2 regions of the Vibrio atlanticus genome follow, and region 1 is predicted to be linked to the other one. Evidence: predicted binding sites of a transcription regulator. Region 1 holds the regulator's gene; the other holds the start of a gene.
The links. The regulator CRP, encoded in region 1, controls carbon source genes, mostly activating them, when cyclic AMP is high. The targets are predictions, from matches to a motif close to TGTGANNNNNNTCACA.
Positions count from the first base shown of each region.

Region 1 (3,219 bases):
CCACTACCTCAGAAGCCTTCCGAAAAATGTTCAATATGATGGACGTGAAGGCAGCTTGGGTTGAAGGGGATAGTTTCCATCGCTTCACTCGACCAGAGATGGATGTCGAGATCCGTAAGGCGCGCGAGCAAGGTAAGCACATCAGCTACTTTGGTCCACAAGCTAACGATTTTGGTGCATTAGAAGATTTCTTCCGTCAATACGGCAATGAAGGCACGGGAAAAGTCCGTAGCTATCTGCATACCTTCGATGAAGCCGTGCCTTACAATCAAATGCCCGGCACCTTTACGCCATGGCAAGAGATCCCTGAAAACTCGGATGTGATGTTCTACGAAGGTCTTCACGGTGGCGTAGTCGATGGTGACATCAATGTTTCTCAACACGTCGATCTGCTTATCGGCATGGTACCTATCGTAAACTTGGAGTGGATCCAGAAATTCGTTCGTGACACACGCGATCGTGGTCACTCTCGCGAAGCGGTGATGGATTCTATTGTTCGCTCAATGGATGATTACCTTAACTACATTACCCCGCAGTTTTCGCGAACTCATATCAACTTTCAGCGTGTCCCTACCGTAGATACATCAAATCCACTGAATGCAAAAGGGATCCCAAGTTTAGACGAAAGCTTCGTGGTTATACGTTTGCGCGGCATCAAAAACGTCGATTTTCCTTACTTGTTGGCTATGATTGATGGCTCATTTATGTCACGTCATAACACACTTGTGGTGCCAGGAGGCAAGATGAGTTTTGCTATGGAGCTCATTGTAAGGCCGATCCTGCAACAACTTATAGAAACCGGTAAAATAGGCTAACAAAACAACATTCTGGTTGATTACTTTTCATACCGTGATCATGTGCACAATTTTGCGTAAAAAATCGTAGCTTGGTCACGATTAAAATCAAGAAATAGTACCTGAAAAAGGATACTATTCTTAAACGAAACACAAGATAGCTTGCAGCACTCAACGAGTGCTCTTATCCTAGCTACGTCAATTCAGGCTTAGCTAAAATATGGAAAGCGGCAAGCATACCCTGCAGAGGAAGTAAGATATTATGGTTCTAGGTAAACCCCAAACCGATCCAACATTAGAGTGGTTCCTTTCACACTGTCATATTCATAAGTACCCTTCAAAAAGTACTTTGATTCATGCTGGTGAAAAGGCAGAAACCTTGTACTACATTGTTAAAGGTTCTGTGGCAGTTCTTATCAAAGACGAAGAAGGTAAGGAAATGATTCTTTCTTACCTAAACCAAGGCGACTTCATCGGTGAGCTTGGCTTGTTCGAAGAAGACCAAGAGCGTACTGCATGGGTTCGTGCAAAATCTCCTTGTGAAGTGGCTGAGATTTCTTTCAAGAAATTCCGTCAACTTATCCAAGTGAACCCAGATATTCTAATGCGTCTTTCATCGCAAATGGCAAACCGTCTACAAGTAACTAGCCAAAAGGTTGGTGACTTAGCGTTCCTTGACGTAACAGGTCGTATCGCTCAAACGCTACTAAACCTAGCAAAACAGCCAGATGCAATGACTCACCCTGACGGCATGCAAATCAAGATCACTCGTCAAGAGATTGGCCAGATTGTTGGTTGTTCTCGTGAGACCGTAGGTCGTATCTTGAAGATGCTAGAAGAGCAGAACCTAATTTCTGCACACGGTAAGACTATCGTGGTATACGGCACTCGTTAATCTCGATTAACTGAGCCAAAAATTTGAAAGCCACCAAATGCGAATTTGGTGGCTTTTTTGTTTTCTAAATATCTAGAGAACAGATGCGGGAAGCAAAGTTAGAAATCGGACTTCACTATTCTAAAGTATCTCGAAGCGAAGCGTACCCGCACCTCTAGGGCAAAGCCCGTGCTCGTATCTTTCTTTAACCGTTGGTGCTTTCAAAGATCTTGTCAGCTGATGCCGCGACAAATCCGGTATAAAGCTCACCATTGGCAATCGCATAACGCTTAGCGAACTCATAGAAGCCGCCAGGAATCATCTCATTGCCTTCAACAAATGAAACTGGGACTTTATCTGCCATTGTTGATGATTGCTCTAATAAGACCTCTGGAGAGCCTTTCACCTCGCCGCCAGATACATTGATAGTGAATCCCGACTCATTCAGATAGTCATTCACGGCCTGCACTTCATCGAACTTATTTAACTGGTTCACACTCACCGTAAAGTGGTTTGCACCGTAACCATGAGCGGCTAGCCAAGAAGCGTACTCACTCTCTTTTGCTAGCACTTGGAAATCTGCGAAGCTCAAATCCCAAAGACGACCACCAAACAAGAATTCATGACCTTGCAGTTTGCTAGCATCCACTTGCTCAACCAACTTAGCAACGATCTGTTGCAGGTCACTTGAACACTCTTCGACCTTCAACTCACTAATGAACACTTTTGGTTGGTTTGGATCTGGGTGCTCGTAGTGCTTAGCCACTAGCTTCTTGCTCTCAAATAAGTAATCGCCACACGCCTTGTAACCTAACTCAAGGAAAGGTTTAGCCAGTGTTTCAATACCTAGCGGTGCAACATTGAAAGTACGCAGTGCAATGTGATCGTTAATCAGGGCTTCGTCTTCTTTCAGCAAGTGATGTACTTTCTCAGCCGATGGACAAAGCCTGTGAATGTAATCGTCCCATAGTGATTTAAAGAGTAGATCGGGCGTCATGGTGACTCCTTGTCAGAGGTTCTAGCAAGCTAGTAATTTGGATTAGAAAGGGAGAGGCTGGACATAGAGTCAGCAGCCATCAGCCTGTGACATACTTGTTCTATTATTATCTACCGCCCAATCGAGGTGTCGGACGTGGGTGAAAAGAGGAAGCGATAACACCGCTTCCTTATTACACAATCAATCAATGAATCTGTTACTCATGAACCTAGAGCTCATAAGCTTATGATTCATCAAGTTAAAGCTTAAGAACCAAAACTACAGCTCAATACCTGGGCTAAACGTAGCTGGCAGTTGAGTTTCACCACCTTCCATTGACGCCATTGGGTAAGCACAGTAGTCAGCCGCGTAGTAAGCACTTGGGCGTAGGTTGCCTGAAGCACCCGGGCCACCAAATGGTGCATCACCACTTGCGCCTGTTAGCTGGCGGTTACGGTTAACAATACCCGCACGGATATGGTCAACGAAGTATTCCCACTCCGAATCGTCGGTTGAAACTAGGCCAGCAGACAAACCAAAGCGCGTGTCATTAGCCAGTTCAACTGCTTGCTCTA
Region 1 is NZ_AP025460.1:3,118,793-3,122,011, forward strand. It holds gene OCV30_RS14115 (phosphoribulokinase) at 1-815, shown strand, start outside; gene crp (cAMP-activated global transcriptional regulator CRP) at 1,057-1,689, shown strand; gene OCV30_RS14125 (DUF1338 domain-containing protein) at 1,874-2,665, opposite strand; gene astD (succinylglutamate-semialdehyde dehydrogenase) at 2,924-3,219, opposite strand, start outside.

Region 2 (3,219 bases), on a different replicon from region 1:
ACGCCATTTTGAGCAAATATCACCGCTTTCGCTTTTGAATTTGGTAGATCTGCATCTTCAAGCCACCATTTTAATTCAACGGGGATTTGCAATAATTTCTTAGAGCCGTCGCTTCGCGTCAATGGTTCGTGAGCTTCAACAAACACGCTTCTATCTGGCTCTAAAGACACTTTGATAGGCTCATCGATTATTGTGACTTGCTCACCACGACTAACCTGTTCAAAAAGCCACTCAATATCTTTAGGTTCCATACGGATACAGCCGGAGCTGACTCGCAAGCCTATCCCAAAGTCTTTATTGGTGCCGTGTATCAGATAATCACCTGCACCATAAGCAAGTCGTAATGCATACTCGCCCAGAGGGTTTTCCGGCCCAGCAGGAACCACTTTTGGTAGCTCAATCCCTTTCTCTAGATACTCTTTACGAATTGAGTTTGGAGGCGTCCAAGTCGGGTTGGGTCTTTTTTGGCTTATCTTAGTGATCATCTCTGGGGTATCTCGCCCCACTCGACCGATGCCAACAGGAAATACGTGCACCTGATTTTTCTCAGGTTCAAAGAAGTACAACCTTAACTCGGCAAGGTTAATCACAATGCCTTTTCTCGGCGTATCCGGCAGAATCAAACGGCTAGGGATACTTAACACATAACCTTCAGCAGGAAGAAAAGGATCAACGCCTTTGTTTGCCGCCATTAAAGAGAGAAAACCAATATCGTATTGCTTAGCAATGATGGCCAACGTTTCGCCAGCAGCCACTTCGTGTTGTTGTATTCTGCCGACGATACGGCTTTCAGCCGGAGGCAGTACAAAGGTCGCCGCAGACACACACGACGAAGCCATCGCTGCCACAAGCATGGTGACCCTCACTAGAGGTAAAGCTACCTTACGTATCTGTGTTCTCATTGAGTGCAAAGGCGTCGAGTTAGCGCAATACGACATACAATTCCTTGGTTGGTCTTTTTATCAAAGTTTAGATTATCGCTGATCAAACGTCGCGACAACGTATTGTTGCTCCAAGCTGATATGCAACAGGCCTTTATTTGTCGTTTTTCGTCTGGACATAGCGTAATTTAACCACACAAAATCGATTGCCTCTAAACTTTCAACATATTTGGTTATCTATATGAATAATACTTTAAAGGTAGAGCAAATTTGTGACAAACATCTCACGGAGCCTCGTTTTAACTCGCTAATATTGCCTCAACAAAACGAATTCAATTCAACAGAATCGGTAATTAATAAAACCCTGTTCCTATAATTACCGTTAAAACTTTGGAGAACGACCATGGCTACACCTCATATTAATGCTCAAGCTGGTGATTTCGCAGAAACTGTACTTATGCCAGGCGACCCGCTTCGCGCAAAATACATTGCAGAAACATTCCTTGATGACGTGAAGCAAGTTTGTGACGTTCGCAACATGTTTGGTTACACAGGCACTTACAAAGGTAAGAAAGTTTCTGTAATGGGCCACGGTATGGGTATTCCATCGTGCTGCATCTATGTACATGAGCTAATTGCTGAGTACGGCGTAAAGAACGTTATTCGCGTAGGTAGCTGTGGTGCGGTACGTGATGACGTTAAACTAATGGACGTTGTTATCGGTATGGGTGCATCGACTGACTCAAAAGTAAACCGCATTCGTTTCAACAACCATGACTTCGCGGCAATCGCTGATTTCGGTCTTCTAGAAGAAGCCGTAAACCAAGCACGTGCACAAGAAGTTCCAGTTAAAGTTGGCAACGTATTCTCTGCAGACCTTTTCTACACTCCAGAAGCTGACCTTTTCGAAAAAATGGAAAAGCTAGGCATCCTTGGTGTTGATATGGAAGCAGCTGGTATCTACGGTGTTGCTGCGGATCTTGGTGCTAAAGCTCTAACTATCCTAACAGTATCTGACCACATCATCCGTGGTGAGAAACTAAGCTCTGAAGATCGTCAAAAATCTTTCAACGACATGATGAAAGTTGCTCTAGAGACTGCAATCAACATCTAACGAATTGATAAGATACATTGAAAAGCGTTACCCCGCAGCCAAGCTCACTTGGCTGCTCAAATAATCCCGAGGGGGAGATCGTGTCTAACGACAAGCTGCCAAAAGATGCGGATGGTTTGCAACTCAACTTTTGTAAAACATTGGCGTGTGACAACTTTGGCTTGAGCGATGCAAAACGGTATGTTTTGCAACACGCAAACCCTAAGCGTCCAGCGATGGTTTGTCGTGAATGTGGAGCTTTCCCCCCCTTACTTAACAATCGTGAAGTGTTAAGCGAACTTCATCGCCTAAGACAACTTCACAGCGACGGGCTCCCTGCTTGTCGTAATGATGATTGCGATAACTTTGGCTTATCGGTTCATACCCACAAACATCTTTATCATGCCTTCGGCTACAGTGGCGATAGGCAGCGTTACAGATGCAAAGACTGCCAATCAACCTTCGTTGATAAGTGGTCAGGATCCAACAAAAAACTTCAGTTTCAAGAGAACCTCATGGGCTTATTGTTCATGGGGTATTCAGTACGTGAAATTTGTAGAAAGTTAGAGATCAATCCAAAGACTTTCTATGATCATGTTGACCATATCGCCAGTCGCTGTCGTCGCAAGTTAGCGATGATCGATGCTCGTTGGGTCAACCATGCTAAAGATTACGAATTCGCTTCTCACTACCAGCGCCTGCAACCGAAAAGCAACAATGGTGTGGTATGGATAGCGACTGGCGAGGCACACTCTGGCTACATCCTTTGCCAACACGTAAATTACTCTCAAAATGAAGAACCATCTGGAAGTGCTGATCACAACCCTTATGATGACGTTGCACGCTTTGTGTCTAAAGAGCACTCTTCAGAAGCGAATCTCGAACTTCCTCAGCCGTCTGACAAACTGAAAGAGCGCATTGAGCAGCAATATCAAGTAATTCTTGCGAGAGGCAATGTAGAGGACCCAATGGGGAACCTTACGACATTCAGTTACCCTTCGAAAGGCGCGCTAATTCGACCGCCTTATACTTCCTATGCTCACTTCCTACACGTGCTTGATATGTGTGACGAGAATAAGCATGTCACGATCTATATGCCACAAGATCCATTACTAAGATCTGCCGCTCTAAGCGTTTGCTTGCCGCGTATTCAGAGTCAAAATGTTGACCTTATGTATGTAGAGGAAGACTCAGGTTGGCAAGATGACCAAAATTTTGAAAAGATCGACATCGTTCATATGAGTT
Region 2 is NZ_AP025461.1:514,629-517,847, reverse strand. It holds gene OCV30_RS18020 (L,D-transpeptidase family protein) at 1-938, opposite strand, end outside; gene deoD (purine-nucleoside phosphorylase) at 1,285-1,995, shown strand; gene OCV30_RS18010 (transposase) at 2,076-3,219, shown strand, end outside.
Region 2: a site for CRP is predicted at 1,153-1,168, ahead of deoD (purine-nucleoside phosphorylase). Genes of this name have one in related genera too.